DNA from 3 places in the Rhizobium sp. PAMB 3182 genome. Region 2 is predicted to be linked to each of the others. Evidence: riboswitches for the same ligand, from Rfam matches in the RefSeq annotation. Region 2 holds a riboswitch; each other region holds the start of a gene.

Region 1 (7,502 bases), 1.4 Mb from region 2:
GATCTCTATCTGCACCAGTCGCTGGAGGAGGAGCAGGGCGATGACAATGCCGGCGTACGCCTGGCGCTCTATTTCGAACGCATGGCGCCGACGGTTACCTCGGCCTACGACATCCTCGGCGACAGCGCGCTTCTGGAAGTCTTCCGCACCGCCTACAATCTGCCCTCCGAAATCAGCTCGATGGACATCGACAAGCAGGCGGCACTGGTGAAGAAGACAATGAATCTGGAAGATCTCGATGATCCGGACGAGGTCCGCAAGTTCGTCCAGCGCTTCATCGCCATGTACGACCTGCAGAACGACGACGGCTCATCGAATGCCGCCGTCTCGATTCTCTCCGGGTCGGGCGGCTCGATCAGCGCGGATACGCTGCTGTCGCTCGCGCAGCTCAATACCGGCGGCTAGTCGACCCTGACGACCTTGCCGGGGTTCATGATGCCGGCCGGGTCGAAGGCGCGCTTGATGCGCCGCATCAGGTCCATCTCGATCTCGGACCGGACCGCGGCGAGCTTGTCGCGCTTCAACTGGCCGATGCCATGCTCGGCGGAAATCGAACCGCCATATTTCAGCACGATGGCATGCACGGCGTCGTTGACCTCGTCCCAGCGGGCAAGGAAGGCATCGCGGTCGGCGCCGACCGGCTGGGATATGTTGTAGTGGATATTGCCGTCGCCGATGTGGCCGAAGCCGCAGATGCGCGCGCCGGGGATCATCTCCAGAACCTTCTCGTCCGCCTCGTGCATGAAGGCCGGGATCGCGGAAACCGGAACCGACACGTCGTGCTTGATCGAGCCGCCTTCCGGCTTTTGCGCCGGAGAAAGGCTCTCGCGCATGTGCCAGAGCGCCTGGCCCTGCGCCTCCGAACTCGCGATCACCGCGTCCTCGACCAGCCCGCCTTCGAGACCCTTTTCAAGGAGCGCTTCCATCATGCGGGTCGCCGCTTCGCTGGTGTCGGAGGTGGACACGTCGATCAGCGCGTACCATTTGTGGCTCGATGCCAGCGGATCGCGGACGCCGGGAATATGCCTGACCGCAAACTCGACGGCGATGCGCGGCATCAGCTCGAAGCCGGTCAGGGCGGCGCCGCAGACGCCGCCAGCGATCTCGAACAGGCGAAGCGCGTCTTCCACCGAGTTCAGCCCCGCAAGCGCGACCTGATGGCCGAGCGGGCGCGGGAAGAGCCGGAGCACGGCACCGGTGATGATGCCGAGCGTGCCCTCCGCGCCGATGAAGAGATCGCGAAGGTCGTAGCCGGTATTGTCCTTCTTGAGCCGCCGTAGACCGTTCCAGATCTCGCCGGTCGGCAGCACCACCTCGAGGCCGAGGCAGAGATTGCGCATATTGCCGTAAGCGAGCACGGCCGTGCCGCCGGCATTGGTGGAAAGGTTGCCGCCGATCTGGCAGCTGCCCTGCGAGCCGAGCGACAGCGGGAACAGGCGATCGACCTTTGTCGCCGCGGCATGCAGGTCGTCGAGCACGACGCCCGCATCGGCAACGACCACGTTGGCCACCGGATCGATATCGCGGATGCGGTTCATGCGCTTCAAGGACAGGATGACCTCGCGCCCGTCGGTCGCCGGCACCTGGCCGCCGACATGCCCGGTATTGCCGCCTTGCGGCACGATCGGCGTTCCCGTTTCCGTGGCGAGCGCCAGGATCTGCGAGACCTCATCGATGGAGCCCGGCAGCAGCACCAGCGGCGACTTGCGGAAATAGAGGCCGCGATCTTCGGTCACGAACGGCTTGATGTCCGAAGCCTCGGTGATTGCATGGCGCTCGCCGACGATGGCCGCAAAGCGGCTCAGGAGCGCGGGCGAAAGGGGCTCACTGGTCATCCTGCGTCTTTCCTGTGGTTTCGGGCGTGCGCGGCGCGGCGGCGCGTGCCAGGCGGTCATTGATGGCTTCGCCGAGCCCGTGGCCGGGGATGGCGGTGACCGCAATCGTCTTCGCGCCCGTCGCGTCCGCTTCCTTCATCATTCCGAACAGGCTCGCCGCCGCCTCGGCAAGATCGCCGGACGGGCTCAAGTCGAAGATGCCGAGCGCATATTCGATGCCGGGCAGGCGCTTGCCGCCAAAGGTCAGCAGCGCTTCGCCCGGCAGCAGCATGTCTGCCATCAGCCGCATGGAGGCGCCCGGCGCATAATGGGAAAGCAGCATGCCCGGCGCTTCGATTTCGGCATTCGTGCCGTCATGGCGCACGACCTCGAGGCCGGTCGCCTTGGAAATGTCCTCGGCGCTGATGCCGCCCGGACGCAAGAGCCGGATGACATCGCCGTCCACCTTGACGATGGTCGATTCCAGCCCGACCTTCGCGGGGCCGCCGTCGAGGATGAGATCGATCCTCTCGCCGAGATCCTCGTCCACATGGGCGGCGGTCGTCGGGCTGATCTTGCCGGACGTGTTGGCCGAGGGGGCTGCGAGCGGACGGTCGAAGGCCTTGATCAGCGAGGCGGAAAAACCGCGTGGGACTCGCACGCCGACAGTCTCCAGCCCGGCGGTTGCGAGGGGATGGACGCCGGAGCCTTCCTTCAGTGGCAGGATGAGCGTCAACGGCCCGGGCCAGAAGGCGTCCGCCAGTTGCGCCGAAACGGGGTCGAAGGTCGCATAGCGTTCCGCCATCGCCTTGTCGGCCATGTGGCAGATCAGCGGATTGAAGCGCGGCCTGCCCTTGGTCTCGTATATGGCGGTGACGGCCGCTGGGTTTGTCGCATCCGCAGCCAGCCCGTAGACCGTTTCGGTTGGCATGGCGATCGGCCGACCGGCCTCCAGCAGAGGCAGGGCCGCGGCAATCGCCTCGTCGGGATTTCGGGTGATGTCGATAATGCGGGCCATGGCTCACCGGTCTTCGGAATGCGCATGTCCTTAGCCCGGAACGGCCGGGTGTTCAACTGCGTCCGATCGGAGCAGGGTAGGGGTACCGGGTGCGTCAGAGCGCCTGAATGATTCGCCTCAGCGCTTCGTCGCGGGCGCCGAGCAGGAGCACGTTCTTGACCGCTTCCTTCTTCTCGTGCGTCTGGAAGAGGATGCCGCCATTGTTGATGCTGCGGTCGATCTGCAGGCGTGGCGGCGCCGGCAGCTGTGCCATCGCCGTCCGTGGCTTGGTCTGCGCCGGCCTTTCTGCGGGGACCGGCTGGTTCTGGTTGACGGCCACGGCGAAGTACATGCGCGGATATTTGAGGTTCAGACGTCCGAAGAAGGCGTCGGTGCCGCCGATTTCGGAGAAGAAGTTGGCGATGTAGAACGCCCAGATGACCTCGTTGAAGCGCGGATGGTTCGTCCGCGCGGCTGTGATGTGACAATAGCCGAGATGCGGGCTCTGCTCGAACGTGCGGTGAAAGATAATCTTCGGAAACTGGATCGACTTGTGAAACCGGTTCAACCGTTCATGGGTCCGTTCGCCGGCGGACATCAGCATCTTGCCCGTGCGCTGGGCGACCTCCTCGTAGGTGAGGTAGCGCCGTTCCTCTTCCAGCCAGTTTTCCTTGCTGCGCACGATGCGGCCGGTGCGCAGGAATTCGGAGTGAACCGCCTGTCCGGGAAGCTTCGGCTTTTTCTCCGCCGCCTGGTAATATCTGGTCTTCATGGCTTCGGACACGTGCAGGGCTCCGCTATGGTCCATCATCGTCGCAAAACGTGGTTAACCGCCGGTTAAGAGCCGTCCTCGACCGCTTGCCTGTCCCGTCTGCGACGTTCTTGCGTGTCGTCAATTGTCGTGTCGCGTGTCGCTGGCAGCGTGTCTGCGACGTCGGTTCCCAACTATAGTGTGTTCAGGCTCAAGGTCTCGCCCTGCTAGGGAGGGCGGAAAATTGGGAAAGCCGGTGAAAATCCGGCGCTGCCTAGCAACGGTATAAGAGCTTGAAACTGGCGCAAGAACCACCGGCATGGTCCGGAACGGCCAGTTCCCGCAGCGACGGGAGGCTCTTCAGCCCGGAAACCAGCCTGAAGCATGGATTTTGAAACTTGGCCGCAGCAACCGGCCGGGGTCTCCAACTGTCGGTGCTCCCAGCCGGCCGTGACCTGTCGGTTGTCTGCATCACTGATTTTTTTGGCGCATGAGGATGGGTCATGGATATTCGTAACACTGTGCTGCGGCAATTGAACAACCGTCGCGAAGGCTTCAGCCTGGAGCAGGCCTTCTACACCGATCCGGATTATTTCAAGCTGGATATGGAAACGATCTGGTATCGCGACTGGCTCTTCATCGGCCATGACTGCGAAATCCCGAAGGCAGGCAATTTCTTCACCGTTCAGGTCGGCGATTATCCGGTCGTCGTCGTGCGTGGCCGCGACGGTGTCATCCGCGCCCTGCACAATTCCTGCCGTCACCGCGGTTCGCGCGTCTGCAACACCGAGCGCGGCGCCTCCGCCAAGCTTGTCTGCCCGTACCACCAGTGGACCTACGAACTCGACGGCTCGCTGCTGTTTGCCCGGCAGATGGGTGACGACTTCGACAAGTCGCAGTTTTCGCTGAAGAAAATGCATTGCGAAACGGTGGCCGGCTACATCTTCGTCTGTCTCGCCAAGGTCGCTCCCGACTTTGAACCCGTCCGCGCAATGGTCGATGCCTATGTCGGGCCGCACCGTCTCAAGGAAGCCAAGATCGCCCACCAGTCGACCATCATCGAGAAGGGCAACTGGAAGCTCGTCTGGGAAAACAACCGCGAATGCTACCACTGCGCCGGCAACCATCCGGAGCTCTGCCGCACATACCCGGAAGCCCCGTCGGTTACCGGCACGCAGGGCGCGGGCGATGATCCTGTCATCGCTGCCCACTGGAAGCATTGCGAGGACGCCGGCCTGCCGAGCCAGTTCAAGATGCATGACAGCGGCCAGTTCCGCGCCGCCCGCATGCCGTTGATCGAAGGCGCCGTCAGCTACACCATGTCCGGCAAGCCTGCAGTGAAGAAGCCGCTGTCCTCCGACGTCACCGTCGGCAACATCGGCACCATGCTGCTCTTCCATTATCCGACCACCTGGAACCACATGCTGGGCGATCACGCGATCTCCTTCCGCGTGCTGCCGCTCGGTCCGGAAGAGACCATGGTCACGACCAAGTGGCTGGTGAACAAGGATGCCGTCGAGGGCGTCGACTACGACCTCGAGGAATTGACCCACGTCTGGAACGAGACCAACGACCAGGACCGCCGCATCGTCGAGGAAAACGCCTTCGGCATCCGTTCGCCGGCCTATGAGCCGGGTCCGTATTCGCCCGACCATGAAGGCGGCGTCATGCAGTTCGTCGAGTGGTACACCAACTTCATGATCGACCGCCTGCAGGGCGATCAGACCAAGCTGTCGGTTGTCGCGTAATGAGCAGCGTGAAGAAAGCTCCCTTCAAGCATGTCGACGAAATGCTCCCCTGGAGCGACAAGGAAGACATGCTGGAATGCGTCGGCTGGACGCCGGAGGCGCCGGACACGATGACCTTCACCTTCCGGGCGGACAAGGAGAACCGCTGGTTCCGCTATCTGCCCGGCCAGTTCGTCACGCTGGAACTGCCGGTCGGACCGGAACCGGTGCTGCGCACCTACACGCTGTCGTCCAGCCCCTCGCGGCCCTTCATGCTGGCCGTCACGGTCAAGGCGCAGAAGGACAGCATCGGCACCCGCTGGATGCAGGAAAGCCTCTATCCGGGTATGAAGATCAAGGCGCACGGCCCGCGCGGGGATTTCTCCTATGTCCGTCATCCGGGCGAGAAGTACCTGTTCATCTCGGCCGGTTCCGGCATCACGCCGATGATGTCGATGACCCGCGACCTCGGCGACCGCGAACCGGACAGCGACATCGCCTTCATCCACTGTGCCCGTTCGCCGAACGACATCATCTTCCGCTCGGAGCTGGAGTACAAGGCGCGCTACATGCCGAACTTCTCGCTCGGCCTGATCGTCGAGCAGCTGGAGCGTTCGCAGTTCTGGTCGGGCCTCAAGGGCCGGGTCGACAAGGCCAAGATCGCGCTGCTGGCGCCGGACTTCCTCGACCGCACGGTGTTCTGCTGTGGACCCGAGCCGTTCATGGCGACGGTGCGGGAATCGCTGGAGACCGCCGGCTTCGACATGAGCCGCTATCACCAGGAGGCCTTCGCGACGGCCGCCCCGATCGCCGACATGCCGATCGTGGTCAACGAGGACAAGGACGAGGAACCGTCGTTCAAGGTGCGCTTCGCCGACAGCGGCAAGAATGTCGAGTGTCAGCCGGGCTTTACCGTGCTGCAGACGGCCCGTGCCAACGGCGTGCGCATCGGCGCGGCCTGCGAATCCGGCATCTGCGGCACCTGCCGGGTCAAGTGCCTGTCGGGCAAGGTCGACATGCAGCACAATGGCGGCATTCTCGACGACGAGATCGATGAGGGCTACATCCTCGCCTGCTGCTCGCGTCCCTTGACGGATGTCGAGATCGAGGCCTGACGAAGGCCTCGATCAACTTCGAGCAGCGCGGAGCCGGCTGGACCGTCAGATGGTCGTCGGCACCCGCAGCTCGAAATCGGCCAAAGTCATCGGACGGCCGAAATAGTAGCCTTGGAGGGCGCTGCAGCCGCAGTCGAGCATGAAGCGGTATTGCGCCTCCGTCTCCACGCCTTCCGCCAGCACGTCGAGGCTCAGATCGTGCCCCATCTGCACGATGGTCTTGGCAAGCGAGGCGTCGAGTTCGTTTTCCGACACGCCGCGTACGAAGCTGCGATCGATCTTCAATTGCGTGAGCGGCAGTCGGCGCAGATAGCTGAGCGACGAGTAGCCGGTGCCGAAGTCGTCGAGCGAAATGCCGATGCCGATATCCTGCAGGGCCGTCATCTTGGCGGCCAGCCCTTCGACATCGGCGACGAACACGCTTTCCGTCAGCTCCAGCTTCAGCCGCTTCGGATCGACGCCATAGGTCCTGACGGTACCCTCCACCAGTTGCACGAAATCCGTCAGCAGAAACTGGTCGGCGGTGATGTTGATCGCCAACGTCAGGTGCCTTGTGCTGGCGTTGGCGTTCCACGCCGACAACGTCTGGCACGCTTCCTTCAGCACCCAGCTGCCGATCTTCGGCATGATGCCACTGCGCTCGGCGAGCGGAATGAACTCGGCCGGGGAGATGTAGCCCCGTTTGGGATGTTGCCAGCGCAACAGGGCCTCGGCCCCGATTGTCCGGCCGCCGCGGTCGACCTGCGGCTGGTAGAAGAGTTCGAATTCGCCGCGGCTGACGCCGAGCAGCAACTCCCGCACAAGACCGCCTTGTTCGGCGGCGTTCGTCTGCAGGACCACAACGATACCGGAAAACAGCGTTGTCAGGATTCCGGCATTGATGATGGCCAGGGGGCCGCGAACCGTGCCGGAGATCGGGGTCGCAGCCGGGATGCTGAAATTGCTGCTCGCGAAAAAGACGAAGCCGGCAAGGCAGGCCGCGATGATGCCGATCTGCAGCCATGAGCGTTGTCGCTGGTAATTGACGTAGCCGACAAGGGCGATCACCAGCAGGTAGATATGCAGGATGCGCGGCGTGTCCGCGTCCGGAATGTCGAA
Region 2 (7,502 bases):
GATATATCATAAACAAGTTTCGCGGTGATGTGTCACTCTTCGGTGACGGTATTACCGCGATCGGTGAATTTACCGGCTGGCCGTGCTTCGGCGTCGTCCCGTGGCTTAAGGCGGCGGCACGCCTTCCGGCAGAGGATTCGGTCGTGCTGGAGCGGCTGGCGCGGCGCGGCACGGGGGCGCTGAAGGTGGCCGTGCCGGTTCTCTCGCGCATCGCCAATTTCGACGATCTCGACCCGCTGGCGGCGGAAGACGACGTCGAGCTGGTCTTCGTCAGGCCGGGCGAACGCATTCCCGACGACGCGGGCCTGGTCGTCATTCCCGGTTCGAAGTCGACAATCGGTGACCTTGCCGATTTTCGCGCGCAGGGCTGGGACGCAGATATCGTGCGCCACCATCGCCGTGGCGGCCGGGTGATCGGCATTTGCGGCGGCTACCAGATGCTGGGGACAATGGTTTTCGATCCGGACGGAATCGAGGGAGACGTGCGCGCGGCGCCGGGCCTCGGCCTTCTCGACGTCGAAACGGTCATGGCGCCCGAAAAGACCGTGCGCAATTCATCGGCCTGGTCGACGGAGTATGAGGCGCCACTCGCAGGTTACGAGATCCACCTGGGGGAAACGAAGGGACCGGACTGCGCCCGGGTGCCGGTGACGATCGATGGCCGGCCGGATGGCGCCATGTCGGCGGACGGCAAGGTGATGGGTACCTATCTGCATGGCCTCTTTTCCAGCGACGCCTACCGCGCCGGCCTGTTGTCGAGCTTCGGGCTTTCGGGCGAACGCACGAACTATGCGTCGAGCGTCGACGCGGCGCTCGACGAGGTGGCGGCGGAGCTGGAGGCGGTCCTGGACAAGGACTGGCTCGATGGGGTGATGCGGGTTGGGTGACGTCGCCTGAAATACCCCCTCACCAACAAAATCTATGACTTAGCTGAAGCTAAGATCATGATTTTGTATCCTCTCCCGCAAGGGGAGAGATGAAGTGCTGATAGCGCCGCTGGCTCCCATCTCCCCCTTGGCGGGGGAGAATGGAATTTCAACATCTTAGCGTCAGCTAAGTGTTAGAAATTCCAAGAGAGGGGGTGTTTGGACCTTGGCGATACCCCTCAGGTGCCCGCCCTCAACTTCCGGAAATGAAAGATCCGCCCGATCGTGTTCAACAAGACCTGCGCCGCCAGGATTGCCGTGGTGCCGGTGTGGTCGTAGTCGGGGGCGACCTCGACGAGGTCGATGCCGACGACGTTGCCGCGTTCGGCGAGGCCGGCGATGATGTCGAGCACCTCGTAGTAGAGGAAGCCGCCATGGCTTGGCGTGCCGGTGCCGGGCGCAATCGACGGGTCGAAACCGTCGATGTCGATCGTCAGATAATAGTTCATGCCAGCCGGAATTCGCTCAAGCAGCGCCTCGGTCCCGAGCCTGCGCGCGCCGCGCACGGTGATGATGTCCGATCCCATCGAGATCGCCGTCTCGTATCCTTCCTTCGCGGTCGAGGACACGTTGCGGATGCCGATCTGCGAGAGGCCGGTGACGTAGTCCTTTTCGGCCGCGCGGCGCATCGGGTTGCCGTGACCGTTGCGCACGCCATGCCGCTCGTCGACGAAGTCGAGATGGGCATCGATCTGCACGACATGGATCGGCCCCTGATCGGAAAAGGCATTGATGCAGGGGATGTTGATCGAATGATCGCCACCCAGCACGACCGGCAGCGCGCCGGCGGCGAGGATGGCGCGCACGCCCTTCTCGATGTTGGCGTGGCTCATCTCGGTATTGGTGTGGATGATGTCCGCATCGCCGATGTCGACGATCGTCACGTCGTCGAGATAGGTGACGCCGTCGTCGTGATCGTATGCGCCGGCATGACCAAAGGAAAACAGGGTCGAAGCCTCGCGGATCGCCCGCGGTCCGAACCGGGCGCCGGCCCGCCACTGCGTCCCGAAATCGAATGGCGCGCCCATGACGGCGACATCGGCTTCGATCTTCGACCAGTCCGGCTCGTAGGGACGCTTGCCGAAGGTGGAAATGCCAACGAAGGGCAGGTTCAACCGTCCGGAGTCGTAACTGTTTTGCGTCATGCGCGGTCCTTTGCGGTCTTGGGGTCTTCCCACAGGGAAGGTTGCACCGGTTTGGCGGTCGGGCAAGCGGGATTTGAGGCTTTCCTTCAATCCGCGGTCAGAGAACAGTCTCTGTCGCTTCCACGCAATTGACAGGCGGCAAGGGAATCCATAATCATCTGCAATTACGGATGGTTCCCGAACGGCAATCGCCAATCGGGATCAAAAGGGAATGTGACGGGACGGACCCAAGCAGGGCGTTCCAATCGCAGCCGACCCCGCGACTGTAGAGTGGCGAGGGTCTTCCATTCCTTCGAAGGGCCGCACTGCCGGCTGTCTGCGCTATCGGCAGGCGGGCAGGAAAGCCTTCGGCGGAAAAAGCCACTGGAGTGGCAGTCGCGTGAACCGGGGTTGGACGCCTCTATTGTCTACGAATCGTCCGCCTTTCGCGATCTGCCATCAAACTCCGGGAAGGCGAGGGAGACCTGCTGGCAGAAATGCCTGAAACCGCGAGCCAGGAGACCTGCCATATCGTGCCGGGCATTCGCCCAAACCTCGGAGGAGGCTCCTCCAGTATGCCAGCACGGAGGTTGTCATGGCTACGATCGCATCTTCTTCTACCCTCTCGGTTTCCGACCGTCAGAAGGCCGGTTTCATTGCGCTCCTTCTCGGCGCGTTCCTGGTGTTCGGCGTCGGTCTCGCGCATTCGGCGGTTCTGCACGATACTGCCCATGACGTGCGCCACTCCTATGGCTTTCCCTGCCACTAAGGACGAAGGTCACCTGTCATGATTGTCAAATATCTCCTGGCCGCTCTGGTGGCCGGGCTTGTTGCCGGTGGTGTGATGACCGTCGCGCAGCAGGTCAAAGTCGTGCCTCTTATTCTTCACGCAGAGGAATATGAAGGCGGAGCGCCCGAGCACGAGCATTCCGCCAAGGCTGAAAACTCTACATTCGGCGAACTCGCCGGATCGCTTTTCCTGCCGTCTCCAGCTTTCGCGCATGGTGCGGAAGACGATGGCCACGACGAGAGCGGCATGCTCTTCGGCGTCAGCCGCTTTGGCGGAACGCTGATGGCCAACCTCGTGGCCGGTGCCGGTTTTGCCTTGCTGCTTGCCGGCATCAGTCTTGTCTCCGGCCGCGACATCACGCTTGCGAACGGCATCTTCTGGGGCGCCTGCGCCTGGCTGGCCGTTCACCTGCTGCCGTCTCTCGGCCTGCCGCCGGAACTGCCGGGCTTTCCGGCCGCCGATCTCGACGCCCGCCAGATCTGGTGGCTGAGTGCGGTGGTACTGTCTGGTGCCGGCATCTGGCTTCTGGCCCTGCGTGAAGAGGCCTGGGCCAAGGTTCTCGGCCTCGTGCTGATTGCCGCGCCGCATCTCTGGGGCGCGCCGCAACCCGACAGCATCGACAGCAACGTCCCGGCGATCCTCGCCGCCGAGTTCGCTGTCGCAGCATTGGCGACGACGCTGGTCTTCTGGCTGGTGCTCGGTCTGCTGATGGGGCTTGCCAACCGCAAGATCGCGGGAGCTGCCGCATGACGACGACACCGCCCGGCGCCGTCCTGGTGCTGGGCGGCGCCCGTTCGGGCAAGTCGCGGTTCGCCGAGGGGCTTGCCCGACAGTCCGGCCTCGACCGGCATTACCTGGCGACGGGCCAAGCCTATGACGACGAGATGCGTGACCGCATCGCGCGCCACAAGCAGGAGCGAGCCGGTGACGGCTGGACGACGCATGAGGAGCCGGTCGATCTCATCGGTTGTCTGCGCTCGGTCGATGATCCGGGGCGTGTTATTCTCGTCGATTGCCTGACGCTCTGGGTCTCGAACCTGATGATGGCGGATATGGACGTCGAAGCGGCCTCGCGCTCGCTCGCCGATTACCTGCCGCAGGCAAGGGGCCGGATCATCCTGGTGTCGAACGAGGTCGGCCTCGGCATCGTGCCGGAGAACGCCATGGCGCGGGCCTTTCGCGATCACGCCGGCAGGCTCCACCAGATGGCCGCGGAGACAGCGGCAGAAGTCTATTTTATCGCGGCGGGATTGCCGCTGAAAATGAAGGGTTAGGATCATGATGAAGGAAAAAATCCCGGCAACGGTGATCACCGGCTTTCTCGGCGCCGGCAAGACGACGATGATCCGCAACATGCTGATGAACGCCGATGGTCGGAAGATCGCGCTGATCATCAACGAATTCGGCGATCTCGGCGTCGATGGCGAGGTGCTGAAGGGCTGCGGCGCGGAAAACTGCACCGAGGACGATATCGTCGAGCTCAACAATGGTTGCATCTGCTGCACCGTCGCCGACGATTTCATTCCGGCGATGACGAAGCTTCTGGAGCGCGAGAACCGCCCCGATCATATCGTCATCGAGACTTCCGGCCTGGCGCTGCCGCAGCCGCTGGTCGCCGCCTTCAACTGGCCGGACATCAAGACGCAGGTGACCGTCGACGGCGTCGTGACCGTGGTTGACAGCGCGGCGGTCGCCGCCGGCCGCTTTGCCGACGATCACGACAAGGTCGATGCGCTGCGCGTGCAGGACGACAACCTGGACCACGAGAGCCCGCTGGAAGAACTGTTCGAGGACCAGCTGACAGCCGCCGACCTGATCATCCTCAACAAGGCCGATCTGCTCGACGCCGCCGGTATCGCCATGGTGCGCGAGACGGTGACCAATGCGATTTCGCGCAAGCCGAAGATGGTGGAGGCGCGCGGCGGTGAGGTGCCGTCTGCCGTGCTGCTCGGCATCGGCGCGGGCACGGAGGATGACATCGTCAACCGCAAGTCCCATCATGAACTGGAGCATGAGGCGCTGCATGCCTCAGGCGCGGAGCACGATCATCATCATGACCACGATGAGTTCGAAAGCTTCGTCGTCGAACTCGGCGCGCTTGCCGATCCGGCCGCCTTCGTCGAAAAGCTGAAAGGCGTCATCGATGCGCATGACGTGCTGCGGCTGAAGGGCTTCGTCGAAGTGCCCGGCAAGGCCATGCGCCTCGTCATCCAGGCGGTGGGAAGCCGGATCGAGCATTATTTCGACCGGCCGTGGAAGCCGGGCGAGACCAAGGGCTCGCGCCTCGTGGTGATCGGTCTTCACGAAATCGACGAGGATGCCGTGCGTGCTGCCATCGCCGCCGCGGCCTGATGCATCATGCACCTGCTGCTCGCCCAGAAAGGCTCGATTGCCGATAGCGAAGAGGCAATCGATCTCGGCCAGTCGCCGGGCGATATCCTCTTCCTGTCCGCGGCCGACACGGAGCTTGCCGCGATTGCCGGCGCTTACCGGCGCCAGGGGGAGGGGCCGAGCCTGAGGCTTGCCAGCCTGATGAGCCTCAAGCACCCGATGTCGGTCGACACCTATGTCGAGCGCACGGCGCGGCATGCCAGGCTGATCGTGGTGCGGGCGCTCGGCGGGGCCAGTTATTTCCAATATGCGATCGAGGCGCTGCATACCGCGGCAGGCAGGAATGGTGCGCTGATTGCCGTGCTGCCGGGCGACGACAAGCCCGATGACGGACTGCGGCCCTATTCCAATCTCGATGCCGACGACCATGCGGCGCTGTGGTCCTACCTGATCGAGGGCGGCGAAGAGAATGCGCGCGGGTTTCTCGACTATTGTGCGGCGCTGCTCAATGGCGGCGAAAGGCCGGAACCGGCCAAGCCGCTTTTGAAGGCGGGGCTCTGGTGGCCGGGCAGGGGCGTGATTTCGGTGGCGGAGTGGCAAGACCTGGCCGCTCTTCCTTCTCCCCGCGTGCGGGGAGAAGGTGCCCGGAGGGCGGATGAGGGGCAGCCGGATGCAAGCGTCGCATTGCCCCTCACCCCAGCCCTCTCCCCGAAAGCGGGGAGAGGGGGCGCACCAACCGCCGCCATCTGCTTCTACCGCGCACTGGTGCAGAGCGGCGAGACAAAGCCGGTGGAGACGCTTGTCGAGGCGCTGGCGGCCGAAGGCGTTCGGGCACTGCCGGTGTTTGTGTCCAGCCTCAAGGATCCGGTTTCGGCCGGAACGGTCGAGGCCATCTTTACCGAGGCTGCGCCGGATGTGGTGATCAACGCGACCGGCTTTGCGGTCTCTGCGCCGGGCGCGGAAACGAAGGGTACGGTGCTGGAGGCGTCGGGCGCGGTCGTATTGCAGGCGATCTTTTCGGCGTCGTCAAGGGACGCGTGGCAAAGCTCCGCGCAAGGGCTTTCCGCCCGCGACCTGGCGATGAACGTCGCCCTGCCGGAGGTCGATGGCCGGGTGCTGTCGCGCGCGGTTTCCTTCAAATCGGCGGCGGCCTTCGACGAAAATGTCGAGGCGAATATCGTCACGCACGAACCCGAGCCGGGCAGGGCCGCCTTCGTGGCGAAACTTGCGGCCAACTGGTCGCGGCTGAGACGCAAGACGGTTGCCGAGCGCAATGTGGCGATCATCCTCGCCAATTATCCGAACCGTGACGGACGTCTTGGCAACGGCGTCGGGCTGGACACGCCGGCCGGGACGGTTGAGGTTCTAAACGCGATGGCGGCGGCCGGTTACCCGGTGGCCGACATGCCAGCCGACGGCGATGCGCTCATGGCGCACCTGATGGCCGGGCCGACCAATGCCGGCAATGACGGACGGGAAATTCGCGAGACGCTTTCCTTGAGTCGATACAGGGCCTTCTTCGCAAGTCTTCCCAAACAGATTCAGGACGAGGTTCAGTCACGCTGGGGCGCGCCGGAACGCGATCCCTACGTGGTCGGAGACGTGTTCGCGCTGCCGCTGTGCCGGCTCGGCGGCGTCGCGGTCGGCATCCAGCCGGCGCGCGGCTACAATATCGACCCGAAGGAGACCTACCATTCGCCGGACCTCGTGCCGCCGCATGGCTATATCGCCTTCTACGCTCATCTGCGCGAGGAATTCGGCGCGGACGCCATTGTCCACATGGGCAAGCACGGCAATCTCGAATGGCTGCCGGGCAAGGCTCTGGCGCTCTCCGAGACCTGCTATCCGGAAGTGGTGTTCGGTCCGCTGCCGCATCTCTATCCGTTCATCGTCAACGACCCGGGCGAGGGGACGCAGGCCAAGCGCCGGACCTCCGCCGTCATCATCGACCATCTGACGCCGCCGTTGACGCGGGCGGAAAGCTATGGGCCGCTGAAGGATCTCGAGGCGCTGGTTGATGAGTATTACGAGGCGGCGGGCGGCGATCCGCGCCGGCTGAAGCTCCTGAAGAAGCAGATCCTCGAGCTCATCGCCGACATCGGCCTCGACCAGGATGCCGGCATTGCCAAGGGTGACGATGACGATGCGGCGCTTGAAAAGCTCGACGCCTGGCTCTGCGACCTCAAGGAAATGCAGATCCGCGACGGGTTGCATATCTTCGGCCTGGCGCCGGAGGGACGGCTGCTGACAGACCTGACGGTGGCGCTGGCGCGGGTGCCGCGCTGCATGGGCGAGGGTGGCGATGCGAGCCTGCAGCGGGCGATTGCGCGG
Region 3 (7,502 bases), 1.3 Mb from region 2:
AGCGACCGGTATCGAGTAGGCTCCAGGGAAAGGCTAGAACCATCGCGGGTCGGTCATTATTGCCGACGACGCCGAAATTGTCCCAAGCGGCCGTAAGGAACAGGCTGGCGATCAGTGAGCGGTTCTCCCACTCGCCTTCGCGCGTCACGTTGAATTCCGTCGCATAGAAATTGATGTCGCGGGTGATGCCGAGCGTCGTCTTGATCTTGTCGAAGCAGTTTTGCGCCGAGAACTGCCGGCCCGCGGTCAACGGATAGAACTGGTAATTGTAGTAGGTGTGCAGGTCGATGCCGTCCAGCTTGCCGTTTTCGAACAGGTCGGCGATCGCCGGGCCGTAGCCCCTGAGCGTTGCATCGCCATCGATATTGCAGGCAGCGAAACCGGCGGGCACGACCTTCAGCGACGGATCGACGGAGTGGACGCCGTCGGCCAAGCCTTCCATCGCATCGTGATAGGCCTGTTTCGGGATGGTGTTCTGCACGTCTGGCTCGTTGACTGCCGTGTATGTCGTCACGCCGTAGCCGTCGTCGATCCCGTTTTCACGGGCCCAGTCGCCGCCCGGGCGAAAGCGCTCCGCCATGGCCTTCCCGGCCTTGAACCAGTCGTCGTAGGAGCCGATCGGCTGCGGAGGGTCGAGGGTCTGGTAGCTGCCCTCATATTCCAGCAGCATGATCGGCCAGATGCCATGCCGGTGGGCCTCCAGCATGGCCGCGTCGAAATTTGTCGGTATCGGATTGCGTTGAAGATCGCGCCAGCCATAGGAATTCATGCGGCCGAGACGTGCGCCGACGCCTTCAAGGGCCTGGTACAGGGTTGCGCTCGGGGGGCCGGTCAGGTGGGTAACGAGGTTGCCGCCGCCCGTCCGCCATCTCAGGGTCGCATCGTCGCCGAATGCAAGCGTCGGCATCAGCAGCAAGGCGAGCGCGGAAAGGCAGCGCCAGGATCGCTTCCCGCCTATGCCTGCCATGCCTGCCCTGACGTCAGTGCCATTTCTCGCTCGCGATCTCTTCGGCCAGGGAGATGTACTGCTTTCCGACCTCGTCCCAATTGTATCTGAGCGAAGTGGCGATTGCACCTTTTTTCAGGGGGGCAAGACCTTCGGGTGCCGAAAAGGCCATTGTCAGCTTGGCGGCGATGTCTTCGGCATTCCGCTCGATGGCGTAGCCGTTGACGCCGTCGGCAAGATAGTTCTCGATCCCGCCGACGCGGGTGGCGAAGATCGGCACGCCGGATGCCATGGCTTCCATGCACACTAGCGAGAAGGTCTCGTAGGCGGTAGGCAGCACGAAGGCGTCGGCGATGGGGTAGATCATCTCCATGTCGCGGCGCTCGCCTGCAAAGACGATCCGCGCCGCCGTGCGAACGGCCATGTCTCTGTAGGAGTCGCCGTTTTCCGAGCCGACCACGAGCAGCCACAGATTGCTATCCGTCATCTTCTCCATCGCCGAGATGACGAAGGCGAGGCCCTTTCTGTTGTATTCATGGCCCACGAAGAGCAGAAGCCGTGCGTCCGCCGGTATTCCGAATTCGGCCCGCATGGTCTCGCGGTTGCCCATGTTCGGATTGAAACGGGACAGGTCGACGCCGTTGGGAATGACCTTGATGCGCGCTTCCGGCACATTGTAGTGCGCGATCAGTTCCTGCTTCACGCGCTCCGAAACCGCGACATAGCGCTTGAAGCGCAGGCCGCCGATCATGATGCGGTCGCGCACCGCCACCCAGGCGTGCAGCGGGTTGAAGAGCCACGCCACTTGCCCGGCGCGCCGCTTTTCTCTCAGGCTTTCGGCGTTGACGGCGTGAATGACGACGATATCGCCGACGAGACTGTCACCGTGGCTGATGATGATCGAGTTGTCCTTGGCTAATTCGGCGAACTTCGAGGCAATGGCAAAGATCGGCACGACGATCATCCGGCCGACATATTTCATGGCGCCGCGTTTGGGGACGCGGGAAAGCCAGCGCACCAGCGGCCTTATCTTCACGCTTGACGGCGTGTCATTGGCATAGGTTGAGCAGACGACGGAATTGGGTTGGCCGAGGCGGCCGAGCGCAAGAGCAAGGTCCCAGGCGACGCGTTCCACGCCGCCGACAGTACTGAATTCCTGAATGATCTGTGCGACCTCAAATTCCATGCCCAACTCCAAGACAAACCGTCCCAAAAAGCGCCGGAGGTCGATTAAGGTGTAAGACGCAGCACAGTATGTCCCGTTTTGGGATGTTTCATCCCGGAACACGTTGATATCATAAACTAAATTTAAAGGATGTGAATGGGAGGGCGGCGCTTCCGGACATTAAATTTTCGTTAGGAACTGACGGGTGCGACAGCCGCCTATCCATTCGGCGGCCGTCGTTTCCGAAGGAATTATCGAGGCTTAGTTGCCCATCTTCGGCATGGCGTCGTGGTTCATGCCGTCCATCGACTTCATATCCATGCCCTTCATGTCGCCGCCATCGTTGCCGCTGGCATTGCCGACTGCGAACTCGACGTCGACGGAGCCGGCCTTTTCGAAGACCAGCGTCGCCTTGACCATGTCGCCCTCCTTGAACGGCTTTTTGACATCCATGAACATCACATGCAGGCCGCCCTTCTTCAGCTCGACGGTCTTGCCGGCCGGGATGGCGATGCCGTCCGGCAGCTCGCGCATCTTCATGACGTTGTTTTCGACCGACATCTCATGCATCTGCACGTTGTCTGACCGGTCGGACTTGATCGCCACCAGCCGGTCGTCCGTGCTGCCGTGATTGATGATCTTCAGATAGCCGCCGCCAACCTTGGCGCCGGGGATCATGGCGCGCGAGTTGGGATGGATGATCTCGAGATCTCCGACCTTGAACTCGTGCCCCCAGGCCAGCGGCGCCGTCATGAGCGTGACGATAAGCGTGAGCAGACGGATTGTCGTGGTTTGCATAGTGTTTCCTTTTCCTGGATGTGTTGGGTTGAATTGGCTGAAAGCGTGATTGGTCAGGTGAGGGGCTGCCTTCGCGGCGCAGCCTCGTCGTCGATCGCGCCGGCGATGGCGGCGATCCGCTTGCGGTCTTTGATGGTCACGAGTTCCGGGGTGGAGAAATCGATGAGCCCGGCGCGCTTGAAGCCGTTCAGGTTGCGGCTGACGGTTTCCAGCGTCAGGCCGAGCCAGTCGGCGAGGTCAACCCGCTTGAGGTAGAGGCGAAAACTGCCGCCGGAGGGACGGGCGCCGTGGCCGCGGCGTCCGAACTGACCGGCGAGATCGAGGATCGCCAGGGCGACCCGCTCCTGCGCCGTCCGGCGGCCGAGCAGGGTGATGTGGTCCTGCAGCCTTTGCGTGAACTCCACGAGCGCCCTGGCCTGGCCGCCGCCGTCGCGTCCATCTTCGGCGATGGTCTCGATCCGGGTGAAGGCGAGCGCCTCGGCGTGACAGCCGAGCTGGTCCGTCACGCCCTTTCCGAACACGCGGCCGGGGCCGAGAATGTCGAGTATCTGGCGGCGTCCGTCCTGCAGGGTCTGGTGCAGCGCCACGCATCCCTCGCGGATGACGAGGAGTGCCCGTCGTCCCTTGCGCTCGATGGTGATCGCTGACCCGGCTTCGAAGCGGTTGAATGTTTGTGAGTATACGGCGACAAGCGGCCTTTGCGGCCCGTTCGCCGATCGGGCGGACGCGTTCGGGTCCGCGGTGATCCTCTGTAACATGATGTGTCGATCCGGCATGGGCGCCGGCAGAAGCCGTCAGGAGACGGAAGTCCGGCGCGAACTGTGAAAGCGGCCGCGCCAAGGCGGCTGCGGTTCAGACAGAAATGCCGGAAAGGGGAGGGGCGCGCGGTGATGCGTTGGGCGGGAAAAGCTGGCGGTAGAAGGCTTCCCGATAGGCGGGCAGCCGCTCGGTTCCGCTTATACGGACCTGCGGACCGCCGACGGAGGGCGGGACCACGAGCATTGATCCGGCGCTGATGCGGCACGCCTCGCAGCCATGGTCGTGCACATGCTTCTTGCCACCGGCCTCGTCGTCGAGGGCGCTGTCGCAGATGAACGGAATGGTGCCGTCCGGCAGCGCATAGGCGGCCAGTTCCGAGGCGGGTATCTGAGAGGCAAGTACGGGGGATTTATGCGCGAAGCCGATGGCGAACACGGCCAGCGCACACAGAATGTGCAACAGGTTCCTGATCGTCCCGATCCGCCGTTTCATCGATGCCCCACTCGAAAGACGGGCATCGAATATCACCCGGCCTTCGAAATGACAATGCGGCAATTTGGGCGTGCATTTCTGCCTGTCGAGAGTTGAATCGGAAAAATCCCTGCTCTACGACTGACGGCGATGGTTCCGCCATATCCCCGAAACCGGGACGGCGGATGAAAAGGGAACATGGTGAGGCGTACCCATCAGGGACCGAGACCATGGCTGCCCCCGCAACTGTGAGCGGCGAATGACGCCTTGATGCCACTGGCTTTGAAGAGAAGTCGGGAAGGCAGGCCGAATGAAGACCCGCGAGCCAGGAGACCTGCCATCATCGCCGGGCATTTCGCCCATTCTCATCACTTGCCGCGCGGTGGGCGCGGAAAGGAGTCAACATGCATATCGAACCCGGCGTCGTCGACGGCGCCAAGATCGTTCTTTCCTACGCAACGGCAGCCGGAGCCCTCGGGCTTGGCCTCAAGATGGCGGTCGACACCGTCCGTCACGATGGCGGCGTCGCAGCGCTTACCATGCGCAGCACGGTCACGACCGCGCTGGTCTTTTCCTTCTTCCAGGTCCTTCCGCATCATGCTGTCGGCGTTTCCGAGGTGCACCTGATCCTCGGCTCGACGCTGCTGTTGATGTTCGGGGCGGGGCCGGCGGCGATCGGCCTGGCGCTGGGGCTCTTGATCCAGGGCGTCTTCTTCGCGCCCCTCGACCTGCCGCAATACGGCATCAACGTCACCACGTTGCTCGTGCCGCTCTGGGCGATCGGCGCGGTGGCACGCCGCATCATTCCGGCCCGCACGGCCTATGTCGACGTGACCTACAAGCAGGCGCTGGCGCTTTCGACCACCTATCAGGGCGGCATCGTTGCCTGGGTCGCCTTCTGGGCGCTCTACGGCCAGGGCTTCGGTGCTCAGAACCTTGCCGCCGTCGGTTCGTTCGGCATCGCCTATATGAGCGTCGTGCTCATCGAGCCGCTGATCGACCTCGCCGTGCTTGCCGCCGCCAAGTCCTTCGACAAGGCAAGCCGCGGCCCGCTTTTCGCGCGTCGCCTGCATCAGGCCGGCTGATCGCGGTCGAACGAAACCGGAAGGGCGCGGTCTGTGGGCTGCGCCTTTCCCTCTTCGAAGGCCCGGGCTTCACGCCAGAGACACGCGCGTTTGATGGCCGGCCCCTTGGCGTTCGGGCGGCGATGCGCTAGACCTTCATTTTAGTAAACTCGTTTCTATACTAACGATATGTGGAGGGTGCCATGGCTGGCAGGCTGGTGATCGTCGGGGCAGGGCAGGCGGGCTTCGCGCTGGCAGCCAAGTTGAGGGCCCTGAAGGACGAACGTCCGATCACGATCCTCGGCGCCGAGGCGAGCCTTCCCTACCAACGCCCGCCGCTGTCCAAGAAATACCTTCTCGGCGAGATGAGCTTCGACCGCCTGCTGTTCCGGCCGGAAAGCTGGTTCGCCGACAACAACGTCGACATCCGCCTGTCTGCCTGGGTCGAGGAAATCGACCGGGCCGCGAAGACCGTCCGAATGCAGGACGGCACGCAGGTCGAATACGAGACGCTGGCGCTTGCCACCGGCGCCACGCCGCGCAAGCTGCCGGAAGCGATCGGCGGCGAGCTCGCCGGCGTCTTCACCGTACGCGACAAGGATGATTGCGACCGGCTTGCCGAGGCGATGACGCCCGGCCGCCGTCTGCTCGTCATCGGCGGTGGCTATATCGGCCTGGAGGCGGCAGCCGTCGCCCGCAAGCTCGGCCTCGAGGTCACCGTCATCGAAATGGCGGACCGCATCCTCAAGCGCGTCGCGGCGAAGGAAACCGCCGACATCATGCGCGCCGTCCACGAAAGCCACGGCGTCGTCATTCGCGAGGAAACCGGCCTGCATCGCCTGATCGGCGAGGACGGCAAGGTAACCGGCGCCGAACTCTCGGACGGCTCCACCATTCCCGTCGATCTCGTCGTCGTCGGCATCGGCGTCACGCCCAACGATCGCGCCGCCGCGATGGCTGGCCTCGCCGTCGCCAACGGGATCGTCGTGGATGCGCACTGCCGGACCTCCGATCCCTCCATCTACGCCATGGGCGACTGCGTGGTCTTTCCATGGCAGGGCGAGGAGATCCGGCTCGAAAGCGTCCAGAACGCCGTCGACCAGGCCGAGGCCGCCGCTGCCGTCATGGCCGGCGGCGATGCGGCATACGACCCGAAACCATGGTTCTGGTCGGACCAGTACGACGTCAAGTTGCAGATCGCCGGCTTCAACAGGGGCTACGACGAAACCCTGCTGCGCCCCGGCCAGCGGGAAGGCGCCGCTTCCGTCTGGTATTTCCGCGATGGACGCCTGATCGCCGTCGACGCGATCAACGATGCCAAGGCTTATGTGACCGGCAAGAAGATGCTGGAGAGCGGCATCAACCCGGACAAGACCGTGCTCGCCGATCCGGCCTCGGACCTGAAGGCATTGCTGGGCTGAGGCCTCGGCCCGCGTCTTGTGTCCCGATTTGCGACTTTGACCCCGTCATTTTGCGGCAAATGCGGGTATCGTTAAAACCATGCAGCCCCTGTTTGCAGATCTTTAAGGTATCGAGACTTAAATCATTGGCATTCAATGACATGACGTCAGGAACGGGCAAATGGAAAGCGGGAACACAGAAGAAAGACGCAGGGAGCACCGCATGCGGTCGCTCAAGGCGGGACGCATCGTTTTCAATCACGAATACAGCACCATCAACTGCACGGTGCGCAACATGTCGGCGACGGGCGCCAAGCTGCTCGTCGAAAACGCAATGCAGATCCCCGAGACGTTCGAACTCGTCTTATCCGACGACACCCGGCATGCCTGCGAGATCAAGTGGCGCAAGCTGAAGGAAATCGGCGTCGCATTCGTCTCCTGAGATCGCCTCGCAATTTTTCCTAAAAAATATCGTCAAGCAAGGAACCAACGGCCGATCGGCGCGTTTTCCCACCGAACTCGAAAGAGAACGGGAAAGGAAACAACGTGATCCGCGCTTTAATACTTTGGCTCTTGGGCGTGCCCTTCGTGGTCGTTCTGCTGATTTGGTATTTCTTCTTCTAGGAGAGACGCGGATTGATAAAGGTCCCCGTCAGGAAGCGGATCTGCCATGTCGCCCCCCCTCCGCCCCGGCAGATTCTGTTCCTGAAATGAAAACCCCGCAGACATGATGTCTGCGGGGTTTTCTTCATGCTTGGGAGGCGATTTCGCTCAGTCGAGCTTGTCGAGAATTTCGGCCGCCTTGCCGGCGCTGACGCGGCGGATTTCGGCCTCGTCGCGGCGGTTGGCGAAAATCTCGGTCGCCATCAGCTGGTCGGCGAGATCGGTCGGCAGCGACA

Evidence for each region. Region 2 has a riboswitch for cobalamin ahead of ACU5AZ_RS18865 (CbtB domain-containing protein). Riboswitches for the same ligand answer to the same signal wherever they lie in the genome.
Region 1: another riboswitch for cobalamin. It lies ahead of ACU5AZ_RS06020 (aromatic ring-hydroxylating oxygenase subunit alpha); the one in region 2 lies ahead of ACU5AZ_RS18865 (CbtB domain-containing protein).
Region 3: another riboswitch for cobalamin. It lies ahead of ACU5AZ_RS05260 (energy-coupling factor ABC transporter permease); the one in region 2 lies ahead of ACU5AZ_RS18865 (CbtB domain-containing protein).

Annotation. Positions count from the first base shown of each region.
Region 1 is NZ_CM128607.1:1,183,852-1,191,353, reverse strand. It holds gene ACU5AZ_RS06040 (DUF1217 domain-containing protein) at 1-405, shown strand, start outside; gene ACU5AZ_RS06035 (FAD-binding oxidoreductase) at 402-1,835, opposite strand; gene ACU5AZ_RS06030 (L-threonylcarbamoyladenylate synthase) at 1,825-2,832, opposite strand; gene ACU5AZ_RS06025 (DUF6656 family protein) at 2,927-3,583, opposite strand; cobalamin riboswitch at 3,760-3,957, shown strand; gene ACU5AZ_RS06020 (aromatic ring-hydroxylating oxygenase subunit alpha) at 4,066-5,310, shown strand; gene ACU5AZ_RS06015 (2Fe-2S iron-sulfur cluster-binding protein) at 5,310-6,404, shown strand; gene ACU5AZ_RS06010 (putative bifunctional diguanylate cyclase/phosphodiesterase) at 6,450-7,502, opposite strand, start outside.
Region 2 is NZ_CM128607.1:3,935,640-3,943,141, forward strand. It holds gene ACU5AZ_RS18855 (cobyric acid synthase) at 1-887, shown strand, start outside; gene speB (agmatinase) at 1,106-2,071, opposite strand; cobalamin riboswitch at 2,226-2,595, shown strand; gene ACU5AZ_RS18865 (CbtB domain-containing protein) at 2,646-2,819, shown strand; gene ACU5AZ_RS18870 (CbtA family protein) at 2,838-3,590, shown strand; gene cobU (bifunctional adenosylcobinamide kinase/adenosylcobinamide-phosphate guanylyltransferase) at 3,587-4,114, shown strand; gene cobW (cobalamin biosynthesis protein CobW) at 4,119-5,192, shown strand; gene cobN (cobaltochelatase subunit CobN) at 5,199-7,502, shown strand, end outside.
Region 3 is NZ_CM128607.1:1,025,970-1,033,471, reverse strand. It holds gene ACU5AZ_RS05285 (hypothetical protein) at 1-967, opposite strand, end outside; gene ACU5AZ_RS05280 (glycosyltransferase family 4 protein) at 981-2,132, opposite strand; gene ACU5AZ_RS05275 (copper chaperone PCu(A)C) at 2,373-2,909, opposite strand; gene ACU5AZ_RS05270 (helix-turn-helix domain-containing protein) at 2,963-3,667, opposite strand; gene ACU5AZ_RS05265 (hypothetical protein) at 3,762-4,160, opposite strand; cobalamin riboswitch at 4,274-4,495, shown strand; gene ACU5AZ_RS05260 (energy-coupling factor ABC transporter permease) at 4,544-5,224, shown strand; gene ACU5AZ_RS05255 (NAD(P)/FAD-dependent oxidoreductase) at 5,407-6,624, shown strand; gene ACU5AZ_RS05250 (PilZ domain-containing protein) at 6,785-7,045, shown strand; gene cysN (sulfate adenylyltransferase subunit CysN) at 7,375-7,502, opposite strand, start outside.